Regions from separate parts of the Dialister hominis genome, predicted to be linked through region 1. Evidence: a T-box and tRNA genes for the amino acid it is inferred to sense, from the RefSeq annotation. Region 1 holds a T-box; the other holds one or more tRNA genes.

What was found. The T-box of region 1 lies ahead of Dia5BBH33_RS03410 (valine--tRNA ligase). A T-box ahead of a tRNA ligase gene usually reads a tRNA of that ligase, here a tRNA-Val.
Region 2: it has a tRNA-Val gene. The T-box ahead of Dia5BBH33_RS03410 (valine--tRNA ligase) is inferred to sense a tRNA for this amino acid. The anticodon was not compared.

The regions. Positions count from the first base shown of each region.
Region 1 covers NZ_AP019697.1:730,721-738,212, reverse strand. The annotation lists gene citC ([citrate (pro-3S)-lyase] ligase) at 1-443, opposite strand, end outside; gene Dia5BBH33_RS03415 (bifunctional folylpolyglutamate synthase/dihydrofolate synthase) at 664-2,001, opposite strand; gene Dia5BBH33_RS03410 (valine--tRNA ligase) at 2,167-4,824, opposite strand; T-box leader at 4,867-5,057, opposite strand; gene Dia5BBH33_RS03405 (TVP38/TMEM64 family protein) at 5,436-6,119, shown strand; gene Dia5BBH33_RS03400 (cob(I)yrinic acid a,c-diamide adenosyltransferase) at 6,377-6,952, shown strand; gene ptsP (phosphoenolpyruvate--protein phosphotransferase) at 6,985-7,492, shown strand, end outside.
Region 2 covers NZ_AP019697.1:1,390,276-1,397,767, forward strand. The annotation lists gene Dia5BBH33_RS06450 (MATE family efflux transporter) at 67-1,410, opposite strand; tRNA gene Dia5BBH33_RS06455 (tRNA-Val) at 1,627-1,702, shown strand; tRNA gene Dia5BBH33_RS06460 (tRNA-Asn) at 2,169-2,244, shown strand; tRNA gene Dia5BBH33_RS06465 (tRNA-Glu) at 2,247-2,321, shown strand; tRNA gene Dia5BBH33_RS06470 (tRNA-Val) at 2,323-2,398, shown strand; gene Dia5BBH33_RS06475 (IS1182 family transposase) at 3,314-4,891, shown strand; gene Dia5BBH33_RS06480 (YfhO family protein) at 5,043-7,492, opposite strand, start outside.

The DNA.
Region 1 (7,492 bases):
GCGCCGCGGTTCTTGCCTTCGCCGGAGCCAAGGATGGCGCGTACCCTCCCCAGGTAATCCTCCAGTGTATCCGTGCCATGTTCAAGAAGCGCTGCATATGGTTCAGCGACAGCAACGCATTTGAATCCCATATGCTCAAAGACCGGTACATTGGCAGGTTTTGTGAAAATCTGATTTCCCGTAATTCCGCGGCGGTATGATTCTCCCTGAAGGTTGCGGATGATTCTTCTTGTCAGCCCCTTCTTCTGGTAATCTTTGCTGATGGCAATATCACGCATGACTCTGCCGCCGAGTGAGCCTGTCCCGATCAGCTTTCCGTCCTCAAAAAGTCCCATCGTATAATCAATATTGCCTGTAAAGGTAAGTCCAAATCCATTTAAAAATTCTATGACTGCAGCCTTTTCATCTGGATTCGTTAAGAAGATTTCACGTTCTGTAATCATTTGACAGCTCCTTTATTTGAAATAATACTCGACATATCATAACAAGAGTATACTATTTACTATTTTTATATAAGTATTATAGCACATAAGCGAATCAGCGGCAAGATAATGATGATTATTTATCATTTGATGATTACTAAATCAAATATGTGTATTTTGATGGATATGCAAAAAAGCTGTGAAAATGATTGTTCATTTTCACAGCTTTTTATTGCGGTCATTATTTAGTCTCTTCTGCAGCGGATGCTTCTTTTTCCTCAATGAAGCGGATTGCATCTCCCAGGATATACAGGGATCCGCAGATCATGACGATATCGTTTTCACCAGCGGCCGCGGCAGCGTCGGAAAGTGCTTCATCTACACTGTGTTCTGCCTTGAACTCAGCTTTGATTTTCTGTGATTCAAGCATGGTTCCGATTTCTTCTGCCTTGCGTGTTCTCGGTGTTGGTGCTTCACATGCAAATACCATATCACCCTTGCGTACCAGGAGCTGGAGAACGGTTTCCGTATCTTTATCTGCCAGGGAGGCAAATACGAAAATTCTGCGTTTTCCAGGATACTGTTCATCCAAAGCTTCGCCAAGAGCTTCTGCGCCTGCCGGGTTATGGGCGCCGTCCATGACATAGGTAACACCCTTGACATCATGGATTTCGAAGCGTCCCTTCCACTGGCTTCTTGCCAGGCCTTCTCTCAAGTCATTTTCATTGATGCGGTCATCCTGCTTCATGACAACAGAAATTGCCATTGTGGCAACGGCTGCATTGACAGCCTGATGCGCACCGACAAAAGGAACGTAAAGCAGACTCTTTTCCAGTTCCTTCGGCATGTCTTTTCTCTTGACGACAACAACCTGTCCGTTTTTCCATTTGCTTCTGGAATCAATTTCAAAGTCTCTTCCGTAGAAGTAGATTCTGGAGCCCTTTTCGTGAGCTTCTTTCTTGAGTTTCTTCAAGGCAACATGCTGCGCAGCGGTAACTACAGGGATTCCCGTCTTGATAATGCCGGCTTTCTGATGGGCGATTTCTTCCAGGGTATTTCCCAGATACTTCATGTGATCCATTGCCACATTCGTAATGATTGAGACGACTGGAAGAATGACATTGGTGGAGTCATAAAGTCCTCCCATGCCCACTTCGACAACCGCATAATCCACCTTTTCTTCGCGGAAGATCCAGAAGGCCATCGCTGTCAGCAGTTCAAACTCAGTCGGAGCTTCAACGCCTTCAGCAATAACTTGATTGGCAGCTTCTTTGACAACAGTAGCCGCTTTTGCAAAAGTTTCCTTTGTCACGTCGTGGCCGCCTACATAGATGCGTTCCGTGTAGTCAATCAGGTGCGGTGACACATATCTGCCTATTTTCAGCTGTGCATTTTCCAGAACGCTGGTAATCATGGCAACAACGCTGCCCTTGCCATTTGTTCCTGTTACATGGATTGTTCTGTAAGCTGTTTCCGGATGTCCAAGCTTTTCCAGAATTGCCTGAATACGTTCAAGACCCGGCTTGATGCCGAAAGAAGCAGCCTGTTCCAAGTAAGTTACTGATTCCTGATAATTCATCGATTCTCCTTTTCCGGCCGTGGATCTGACTCATCCCTTCCGGATTGAAATAAATAAAGTCGAAAGAAAATCATTGCCTGCTGTAATGCTTTATTCTCCCTGGATAAGACACCATAATACTGCCAGTCGGTATTCCCAAGAGGCAGTGTCAGTGTCAATCATTGATTAAAGGTTTTCAAGGAAGGCAAGGCGTTCATTCAAAGATTTCATCTTTTCTTCGAATTCAGCCAGTTTGTCCTGTTCCTTCTTTACAACATCTTCCGGAGCTTTGGCCAGGAATCCCTTGTTATTGAGCTTGCCGGATGTTCTGGCAATTTCCTTTTCAAGAGATGCTTTGCTCTTCTCGATTCTTTCCTTTTCCTTGGCAGTATCAATCAGGCCCTTCAGTTCCAGATAGATTTCCATGCCTGTAACGACTGCAGTCAGCGCATTTTCAGGCTTGTCTGCATCTGCCGGCAGGATATCCATGGTTTCAACATGAGCCAGTTTTTCGAAGTATCCCTTATTCTCTTCAAGGCACTTCTTCAGGTCATCACGAAGGACAACATTCTGGATATGGCACTGCTTGTTTGGCGCTACATTTGCTTCGGCACGCATATTGCGGATTGCTTTGATGGCATCCATAATGCGGTCAAACTGTTCCGATTCAACCGGGAATTTTAAGTTTTCATCAGCCTTCGGCCATGGAGCTCTTGCCAGTGTTTCTCCTTCATGCGGCAGATGCTGCCAGAGGTGTTCTGTAATGAACGGCATGAACGGATGCAGCAGGGCAAGCATGCGTGTCAATGTATAAACAAGGACATACTGCGTGACTTTTCTGTCATCATTGTGTTCGCCATAGAGACGGGCTTTTGCAGTTTCAATGTACCAGTCGCAGAAATAGTTCCATGCGAAATTGTAAATGCTGTCAGCAGCTTCACCCAGTTCGAATTTGTCAAGGTTATTGCTTACATAATCTTCTGTATAAGCAAGGCGGTCAAGAATCCATTTGTCTGCCAGTGTCAGCTGGTCTTTGGACGGGACGAAATCCTTGTCATAGTCATCCAGGTTCATCAGTGTGAACTTTGTTGCGTTCCAGAGCTTGTTGGCAAAGTTTCTATTTCCTTCTACTCTCTCATAGTAGAAGCGCATATCATTGCCCGGTGTGTTTCCGGTAACGAGGGTAAAGCGCAGTGCATCAGCGCCGTACTTCTCAATGACTTCAAGCGGATCGATGCCGTTGCCAAGGGATTTGGACATCTTTCTGCCCTGGGAATCCCTGACCAGACCGTGAATGAATACGTACTTGAACGGAATCTCATGCATGAATTCCATAGACATGAACATCATTCTGGCAACCCAGAAGAAAATGATGTCATAACCGGTGACCATCGTGGATGTCGGATACCACTGCTTGAGAACCGGTGTCTGTTCCGGCCAGCCCATTGTTGAGAATGGCCAGAGTGCAGAGGAGAACCAGGTATCAAGGACATCCGGATCCTGATGAATATGTTCGCTTCCGCATTTCGGGCACTTTGTCAGATCCGTGCGGGATGCGCTTACTTCGCCGCAGTCATCACAGTACCATACCGGAATTCTGTGACCCCACCAGAGCTGTCTGGAAATGCACCAGTCATGGATGTTTTCAAGCCACTGAATGTATGTCTTGGAGAAGCGTTCCGGAACAAACTTTGTTTTGCCGGATGTAACGGCTTCCATGGCAGGGCCGGCAAGCGGTTTCATCTTGACGAACCACTGCTTGGTTGTCATCGGTTCTACGATCGTCTTGCAGCGGGAGCAGTGTCCGACAGCATGCTTTGTTTCTTCAATCTTTACCAGAAGACCGGCATCCTTCAGATCCTGAACGATGGCTTTTCTGGCTTCATAACGGTCCATGCCGTTGTACTTGCCGGCCTTTTCGTTCATCGTGCCGTCCTTGTTCATGATGACGATGGTCTCAAGATTGTGGCGGCTTCCCACCTCAAAGTCGTTCGGGTCATGCGCCGGAGTAATCTTGACGCAGCCTGTGCCGTATGCCATATCTACATAATCATCAGCAATGATCGGAATTTCACGGTCTGTTGTCGGAAGTTTTACCTTCTTGCCTACAAGATGGGCATATCTTTCATCATTTGGATTGACAGCAACGGCTGTATCCCCCGGGATTGTTTCAGGACGTGTCGTTGCAATCTGGACATATCCGTCTTCACCGACGATCGGGTAATTGAAATACCAAAGATGTCCGACTTCATCCTCATGTTCTACTTCGATATCAGAAAGGGCAGTCTGGCATCTCGGGCACCAGTTTGTAATTCTGAATCCCTGATAAATCAGGCCCTTTTCATATAAGGATAAGAAAACTTCCCTTACCGCACGTGCACAGACATCATCCATCGTGAAACGTTCTCTCTGCCAGTCGCAGGAAGAACCCAGCCTTCTGATCTGAAGGCCGATACGGTTTCCAAACTTTTCTTTCCACTGCCAAACGCGTTCCAGGAATTTTTCACGGCCGAGATCATACTTGCTGAGGCCTTCTTCAGCAATCTGCTTTTCTACCTTAACCTGAGTTGCTATGCCGGCATGATCCTTGCCCGGCAGCCAGAGGACGTTATATCCCTGCATTCTCTTGTAACGGATAAGGATATCCTGCAGTGTGTTATCAAGGGCATGTCCCATGTGAAGCTGGCCGGTAACGTTCGGCGGCGGAAGAACGATGCTGTACGGTTCTTTCTCCGGATCCGGTTCATCATGAAAAACGCCATGATCTTCCCAATACTGATACCAACCCTGTTCAATTTCGCTTGGATCATACTTGTCCAGCTTTTGATCTTTTAAATCGGCCATGTTTTTCAACTCCTGTTAAAATAAAAAAACTCTTCCATCCATCTATAGGACGAAAGAGTGCTTCCGCGGTACCACCTAAATAATCATTAAGAAATGATCTCTCATTAGCGCGTAACGTGCGCGGCGGACTTAGAGTCAGCTCCGGGGTGACTTATCGATTCTTTCCTGCCATTTTCCAGCACCAATGGCTCTCTGTAAAGAAATCCACGACTTCTTCCCTTCACAGCTTTTATATATGGTATATAATAGCAGGATTTATTTCTTTATGCAAGAATATTCTTATCATGAGAAAAGGAATAAAATAATGGATATCTCTTCCTTCCAGCAGGAAAATACTGCTTAAATCATTTACATAGATATCTATGTAAATTGGAAACTCCGTCTCTGATGTAATATAATATATAAATGGTGTAATAGTTTTGCAAAGTATTTTTCAATAACTGACTATTCCTGCTAAACATATAATACAAGTTTTTTCATATTTTGCCAGTCATATGCCGATACATCACTTCAGGCTTTCAGAACAAGCCTGAGGCAAAGCGGCACTTATCTTACTTTATCAGACTGGCAAATCAGAACTGTCCTCTACAAATACAGCATAAGGATAAACCATGATCGATAAACTTAAGAAGGTTCTTGGACTTATCGGACTGATCCTAATCTGCGCGGTATCGTTTTTCATTGTGAAAACCTACTACCCCGAATTTTACTATCATACGGTATCTCTAACGATGGCTGGTGACATTAATGGCCTGTCAAAATATATATCATCCTTTGGCTACGGAGCATTTGCCGTAAGTCTGGGGCTGCTTGTTTTTTGCAACATTTTTTGCATTCCAACCATCCTATTTTTGACAATTAACGGTGCATTATTCGGACTGATTCCAGGACTTCTTGTCTCTTATCTTGGCGAGGTCATCGGAATAGAGCTGAGCTTCCACATAGGACGCGTATTCTTCAGAAAAGAAGCACGTGAATTTATCGAGCAGAAACACATGCTTACCAAGCTGGACAAATACGGCAGCGTGAAGAATATGGCTCTGGCAAGATCCATTCCTTACTCTCCTAATATTCTGATCACTGCGCTTGCTGTTCTCAGCAAGCTTTCCATCAAAGAACATTTAAAGGCAACTCTGATTGGGAAGATTCCTTCTGTTTTGATTGAAGTTCTCCTAGGACATGACTTGATTTATTTCTCCAAGCATGGCGACAGATTTGTACTTATGCTGCTTCTTGTTATTGGTATTTGTGCTGTACACCGCTGGCATAAGAAAAGACATTGTGACGAAGTTTAATTAGAAAGGCCTGCTTTTTTGCGGGCCTTTTTTAGACGATGAAATATTTCACTCCAATTACTGATAAGGATAAAAATGCATCTTTCAGAGATTAGACGAAAAATTTTCATAGGTATTGTATAATATTCATAGATTCATATCAGACTTATAGGATTAAGCTTGATCAATAAGCTTAAATCATAGTTGAATCATATTACTCTGCCAGATTGGCCTAAGCACGGCCGATTTCCAGATTTGCTTGAAAAGGAGGGCTTCTCATGAAAGGCTACATTCAAGTATATACAGGTGATGGTAAGGGAAAAACGACAGCTGCCATTGGCCTGGCAATCCGCTCCATCGGAGCCGGGCATCGTGTATGCATTATCCAGTTCATGAAGTCATTGGCCTATTCAGAACAGAAAATTCTGAAATCGCTTCCCGGAATTACACTGATCACTCTCGGCAAACCTTACTTTATTGCAAAAGAAGGCATGCTGACTGAAGAAGAAATTAAAGCATGGGGAGACAAGGTCACGATTTATCCGGCAGGAAATCCGCCCGCTGAATACCGTGCGCTCATTCTGAAAGGCATTGACGAAGCAGTGAAAGCTGTCTCTGATGGCTATGATCTTGTCATCCTCGATGAATACAATATGGCATGCTGGTATGACCTGGCCACAGATGAAGATACAAAGCGGATTCTTTCTGCACGAAAGCCAAATGTCGAGCTTGTCTTTACCGGAAGGAATGTTCCGAAACTGATTCTGGACTCTGCTGACCTGATTACTGAAATGAAGAAAATCAGGCATTACTACGATAAGGGTGTTATAGGACGCGAAGGCATAGAGGACTGACAACAGCTCTGCCAAAGAAAGGATTGAAAAGTATGTTAAAAATTAGTGGTAAAAGTATTTCGGGAATGGTAACCATCGGACCTTTGAAAATTTTCCGTCATCAGGAATTTGATATCGTTCAGACCACGGTAGACCGCCCTGAAACTGAAGTGGCTCGTTTTGATTCTGCAAGAAACACAGCATGTGCCAAAATGGAGCAGTTCTATCAGGAAGCCGTATCCCATGTAGGTCTGGACAACGCCTTCATTTTCAAGGTCTATCAGCATATGCTGACAAGTTCTTCCTTTATTGATTCCATCCGCTCTATTATCAGAAACCAGAGCGTCAACGCAGAATATGCGATCGGACAGGCTGAGCAGAACTTTATCCAGATTTACAGCGCTGGCTCGGATACCTACATGCAGGCTCATGTTTCTGACATGAAGGAAGTTTCCCGTATTCTTCTGCGCGTACTCCGCCAGAAGAAGGTCCTTTTCTCCACCGATGAACCATGCATTCTCTATGCTGACGACCTGACACCAAGTGAAACCATACAGATGG
Region 2 (7,492 bases), 660 kb from region 1:
TCAACACAGGCCGTATTTTTTACCTGTGCTGACAATTTAAAATACAAATCTGAAGATTTAAAAGGCTCAGGCAAAGCGCTTCCTCCACACACCCTGATGCCAGCGCCAGAAGAAGACAAGTCCTCTCGTGCATTCATCCGCTGCCATAGCAATCCAGATTCCTGCCAGGCCCCATCCCCAATGGACGCCCAGGAGCCAGGATCCGAATGTAGCTACAGACCACATGAAAATAATACCTATGGTTACAGGCGCCCTGACATCACCAGCCGCATTAAGTGCCATAACCATGCTCATATTGACTGCACGGCCGATTTCCAGGAATATTTCAATGAAAAGAATTGTTTTCCCCAGAGCATGGACTGCCGGATCGTCCGTGAAAATAGAAAGAACCGCATCCGCATTGAGGTATAGCAGCGTCGATATTGTCCCGGAGAGAAGCATGGCTACTGAAATTGTAAATTTGACACGTTTATCAACTTCATCATTATCCCCTGCCCCTTTGAAATAGCCGACCAGAATCTGCGTCGCCATCGCAAGCGACTGGGAATACACATAACTGACCATCGCTATGATATAGCAGTAAACTTTTGTCGTAATAACAACGACGCCAAAAAGATTGACAAACTTCATAATCATAGCCTGAGAAAACTGATAAGAAAACGTTTCTCCAGCTGACGGTACGCCCAGATAAAGAATCTTGTGGAATGTTTTCCATGGGAACGGTCTTAAATAAGACATCGAAAATCTGGCAGGCGTGTACTTGTGGAATAAGTAAAGGATCAAAAAGAAACCGATAAATTTAGAAATATTTGTCGATATGCAGACACCGGCCACGCCCAGGGACGGAATCGGTCCCCAGCCATGGATCAGAAGCATATTGCCGCCGATATTGAATACATTCATGACCAGGGAGCAGAGCATCGTCAGTTTAAGCTGGGAAAATCCCCTGAGAAAGGAAATAAAAGCCATGTACATGCTCTGGATGAAAATAAATATGCCAATCCATCGTAAATAAAGAGAAGCATCCGCACGTATTTCATCCGGCATTCCTAAAACATTCAAAAAGAAATCATCAAAGATGAAAAGCGCGGCACTGATCACAAGCCCCAGTACCAGATTGACAGTCAATGAAACCGTACATACTTCACTGACCTTGGAAAGATTCCCGGCGCCCCTGTAATGTGCAATTAAAATCGTCGCAGCCTGCGAAAGGACTGCGAGTGTCAGTATAACTAAATTAAATATGACATTATCATTGCCTACGGCTGCCACGGAATCCTGAGAATAATGACTCAGCATGAACTGATCCACGTTGGGCACCATCATTTGAAGCGTTGTTTCTACAAAAATAGGAACCGACATGGAAAATACCGTCCAGCGGCTCTTATACATTTCACTACCTGGCATCATACTGCCCCTTTCTTTAGTGTTCAGATGCTAATCTTAGCACGATGTCACAAAGGGCGCAAGAAAATGCATTGTCTTCTTATGTATTTGAAATAAAAAGTATATACACAAGCATTCTTATGCTCACCTGAAATAGCTGTATATACTGAATTTTATGAGAATTCCTGATTAGGGCTTGCATTTTTCTCATAAATGAGGCATAATAAACATCAGATACACGGGCGATTAGCTCAGCTGGGAGAGCGTCTGCCTTACAAGCAGAATGTCGGCAGTTCGATCCTGTCATCGCCCACCAAGATAAGAAGACATCACGTGATTGATCTCCGTGATGCCTTTTTCTTTTGCTTTTTTGTGGGCGGACGCAGGCTTACCAGCTATCCCACTTGTCATTTAACCTCACTGCATCGAGGTTCACTCCTTTTTGCGCGTCGCTTTGCTCCTTCAAAAAGGGTTCACTTTCGAACCGTTTCGATCCTGTTATCGCCCACCAAATCGAAAGACACCATGTGACGGAAACTCCATGGTGCCTTTTTCTTGCTCTAATTGGTGGGTGAAATGCATACTGACTGATTGCTTTTCCTAGGTATTAAACTTCTGCAGCGAATCTTGTTTCAATGCATCAATATTATATTCCGGTTATCTCATACAATGAGATTTCTGCTAATGTAAATTTTTCATTATCTTTTAATCATAAGATTGAAAAAAGGTGTTGCAAAATTTAAGTCCGTTTGTTATTATATTGAAGTACCTTTCGTACGGATTCCTGAATAGCTCAGCCGGTAGAGCGCGTGACTGTTAATCACGATGTCGCAGGTTCGAACCCTGCTTCAGGAGCCAATGGCCTGTTCGTCAAGTGGTTAAGACACCGCCCTTTCACGGCGGGTTCGCGAGTTCGAATCTCGCACAGGTCACCATGGGCGATTAGCTCAGCTGGGAGAGCGTCTGCCTTACAAGCAGAATGTCGGCAGTTCGATCCTGTCATCGCCCACCAGAAGAAGATATCACGTGATTTATCTCCGTGGTATCTTTTTTATTGCCTTTTTACAGGGCGCCAGGCATTCTTAGGCTTATAGGACATTTCGTGTTGTTTTTATAGTCGATGAGCCCCGCGTTTATCGGGCTCCATCGGCATTTTAAGATTTTCAGTAATTCTTAAAGGGTGGACAAAACGTGTTGGTAAAAAGCCTCAAACCCCTGATAAATACAGGCTAAAATGGGATTTTATCTTTTCAGTGTGACTAATCTTCTGGAAAGATTATCGTTATGAAAAATAGATGCCCTTATTGTGTCTTTATCTGCTGCTGATGCGGAAAAGTGCGCATTTGAACACAAACCTGGAAGTGCTGAGAATATGGGCGCTTTTACGCTTCCAGCTAATTGTGATGAGATGGATTACAGTGCAGCTCGGGCGTATTTCAGTATGCACCGTATTCTGCCCTTAATACAAGCATAATATAAATTTTTACCAACACGTTTTGTCCTATAACCCCATTCTTACCGATTGCTTCACTTAATATTTAACCTCACTGCATCGAAGCTCACACGTTTTTGCGTGTCGCTTTGCTCCTTCAAAACCGGTTCGTTTTCGAACCATTTCGATCCTGTTATCGCCCACCGGAAGAAGACATCACGAGACTTAGACTCCGTGGTGTCTTTTTTGTTGCCTTGTCGGGCTCTAAGCATTCTTACCTACTATCTCACTTTGTATTTAACCCCCTGCATCGAGGTTCACACGTTTTTGTGCGTCGCTTTACTCTTCCCAAATAAGTTTATTCCTTAAGCAGTTTGATTCTATAATTATCAAGTAACGAAAATAGGGGATGTGACAAAATTCATCCCAACAAAAAGGGCTCTGCCCCGGATCATTTGGTCCGGGGCAGAGCCTTTCGTGTTATAATTTTTTACAATGAAAAATAACAACACTAGCAATCATTTTACCGCAGAACAAGGCATTTTGCCAATGTTTCCCTCTGAGATTCTCAATGTCGATGATCCTGTTTTAATGTATGACAGATTTATGGAGGAAATCGATCTTAAAAAGTACCTTCGTTACATACCGACGCGTGGCGCTGGCAGACCCAGGTATAATCCCGTCAACATGCTGAAAACGATCATCTATGGTTTCGCAGAAGAAGGATATTGCTCTTTTAGAAAACTTGAAGATAATTGCAGGGTTAATATCAGATATATGTACCTGATGAATTATGAAGCCCCATCCTATCGGACATTCTGTCATTTCGTGAAGGGCTTTCTTAAGTATTCTCTCAAGGATATCTTTTATTCAATTACGAAAGAACTCTGCGGCAAACTCAACGTGGATTTGCAGCATATATATATTGACGGTTCCAAGTTTGAAGCGAACGCAAATAAATACAGCTGGGTATGGAAGAAATCCGCTGAAAAATCCCGCTACAAGCTTTTTGCCAAGATTACCAGCCTTTTTGAGTTACTCAATGATGATCTTAAGTATGACCATATGAGTGTAAACATCAATACAGAATACGCTCCGGACTATCTGCGTCTGGTATTGGATAAATTAAAAGAAATCTGGCAGATTGATGAGACGGCCTTTGTTCATGGAAGCGGGCATCGCAAGTCCGATCATCAACGCAAGTATGAGCAGCTTAAGGCATATACATCAAAACTTGAAGAATATGTTGAGAAGATACAGATATGCGGTACTTCCAGAAACAGTTATTCGAAGACCGATACGGATGCAACATTCATGCGAATCAAGTCGGACTACATGGGAAATGATCAGCTTCTGCCTGCATACAATGTCCAAATAGGTGTTGCCGATGAATTTATTGCCGTAATTGATGTTAACCAGTATCGTTCAGATATGGATTGCTTCGTACCGCTGATGGAGGAATTCCACGAAGTCTATGGGGCTTATCCTAAGTATCCTGTGGCAGATGCAGGATATGGATCTTTCAACAATTACATCTATTGCGAGCAGCACGGTATGGAAAAGTATATGAAATTCCCCATGTACAAGAAAGAAACGAAAGACAAGAAATACCATACCAATCCGTTTCGGCCAATAAACTTTAGAGTTGATGAGAATGGAACCATCCGTTGTCCAAATGACAGGGCTTTCAAATTTATCTATAGACATCTGGTCAGAGGGAACTTATACGGCAGGCAGGAGGAAGTATTTGAATGCGAAGACTGCCAAGGATGCCCGCTGGCAGAGCAATGTAAAAAGACCCCGAAGAACAAAAGAATCTCATTGAGCAGAGAACGGAATAACATGTACCAGGAGGTTCAGGATAATCTGGAAAGCATCCATGGAGCCCTGCTAAGAATGAACCGGTCAATCCAGGCTGAAGGAACTTTTGGAATCATGAAACATGACAGATGGTACAAAAGAATCGTCAGAAAAGGGATAGATTCTGTAAAAGCCGAGTTATACCTGGTAGCACTTGGCTATAATTTAAGGAAATACATCACAAAAATAATGCGTATAAGGATTGCCGCCTAAGACAATATAATTAAAAGTCTTATGGGGGTAAGGGGGCTTACGCGCATTTTTACGTAAAAGGCTTACAGCAGAGCTAAAAATGATGAAATAAAGACGCAAAAAAGAGGCTGCAACAAAATGATTAACCATTTTGTCACAGCCCCTATTTTCGTTATTGTTTTCTTCTTTTATATTGATTACCAGCTAAAAGCAGAATACCTATCAATGTCAGAGCCGCCCCTGCTGTCAGCCCTGGAATATGGTATGTCATTTGAATGTGATTTTCTCCTTCCTCAAGAGGAATGTTCATCAAACATCCTGCAAAGATATCAGGAGTAATCTCTTTGCCATTTCTCATGACTGTCCATCCATTTTCATAAGGAACCGATAAGAAAAGTATATCTCCTTCTCTTCCTTCTACCGTACCACTGATTTCTCCATCTCGAATCATAAGATTTTTAGCAGCTCTTTGATTGATTTCGCGAGAGATTTCTTTCAATGCTGAAAGATCCGTTTCATAGAAAAGTGCTTGTTTCATCCGGATATCATCCGAAAGGTCTACATCAATCGCACGAGTCTGACTGCCCGTCGCAGGAATATAGAACATCCCTGAATCATATAAAATTTGACTGCTTTCTCCATTTATCGACACCTGTCTGTAAGGTCCATCCCATATAAGAAATGCATAAATAGGGTCCACCCCATTATTGATTTCATAGATCTCATGTCTATTTTCACATATTTCTGTAAATGATACGGGATGATAAATTGTTACAGCATGTCCAATTAGTTTGCTGTATAGTGCATTTGTATAAGTAAACGGATTATCAGATTCTCCGGGGATTATCTGATCATTCTCTCGATATATGAACGCCATAGGCAGAGCATATGGATTTTTGTATACTTTTTTCCCATTACTTATTCCAAATGGCAAATCTGACTCAAGTCCTTTTATTGGCTCTGTCAACAACAAATATTTTACTCCCAAGAGAGAATCTGCAGGAAGAATAGAAGTATAAAATCTGTTAGCCCTTTCAGTAAAATCATAATATCCTATATTAGACGATAATCTGAACTGAGATTTTTTTAACAATGAAGTATATTCTTGTATTCCCCAATAATTAAAATTCATACTTTCATTAAGATTAAATCCCTTATTTTTTTCTTGTTCATCTTTCGCGCGAATATCTCCCCTATTCATTACCTGATTGATACGGTAGATTCCTCCATCATATGCTTTGATTTCCTGAATCTGTGTTCTTTGCTGATCATCATAAGATTGATAAGTATAAAGACTCCCCGCTCCTCGCATAGATAAAAATATACATGCAGACATGCTCATTTCCCAAATGAGCATGCATGCTAATAACCCCATCATAAAATTTTTCTTTACATTTATCCTGTATGACCTGTCAATTTCATAGAGAATACAGGGGACGATCACTAGAAATGCAATATTGAACAAAAAGAAATTCTGGTATAATGCCGGCCGCAAACGTTCAATCAGTATCTGGGATACAGGGAACAGCAAACAAATAATAAGCTGCCGAATACCAAACCCCCATTTTTTCCAGTCGGAGAAATAACAGCCTGAAAGAAAAATGAGAATAAAAGATCCCAGATAGGAGTACCTTGGCATGAATCCCATCGGCTTTTTCATAAGTGAAAACATAAAAAATAATATTTTCCAATGAAACATCAGAAAAGAAAAAACAATCAGCAAAAAAGCAAATGCTTTATATTTCCATTTGATATCTTTTACGGCAAATAGTGCCAAAGCCCCGGAAACTGCCAAGCTCCCGCAGAAAAGAGACATATAATCTAAACTGGGTATTTCCTTAGGATGAATTCCCATGTAATAAGCGCCTAGAGATGCCAGTATATCTCCCTGAAAGCCCAGAGAAATTTGATTCCAGTCAAAAGAACCTCCAATCCCTTCGCGAAGCTGTAATATTGTAGGGAGGAAAAGAATAGAGCTGATCAAAATCCCCGTTACCATACCAAAGACATATCTTACTGTATCACTAAAAAATTCTTTCTTTGCTCCGCCCCTCTGGAAATGCAGCAACGTCTCTTCTGCCAGAAACCAGAAACCACTGAAGAGACAATTGATACCGCCAGTATACCAATTAAGCAGAATTGAAAGTGCAGTACTGACGGAAAGCATGCCAATAGACCCAAAATGCACAGCTCTATATACGCCGAGCATCATGAGCGGCAGCATGTATACGCCATCCAGCCACATAGCACTCCAGATTTGGTATAAATTGTAGTGCATCAGGCCATAGCCGATGGAAAGTCCCATAAGAGGGAGCATGGAGATCTTGTTATTGAATCGGTCCTGCAAGAACCATGTCATCGTCAATGATGCCATTCCCATTTTAAGGACAGCTGCCAAATTATATGAAACAGGCACTTGGTCTTTTGAAAAGAATAACTGCAGCAATTCTGTGGGCGATGCTAAATAATAAGAAAATATGCCAATGGCTGACCCACCGAGGCCTTTTGTCATGGTATAAGTTAAAGACTGATTCCCGGATAATACATCCTTAAAAAATGCCATGAGATCCATGTATTGAATAAACGCATCACTGGCTGCGAGCGTTTTATCTCCAAATGGTG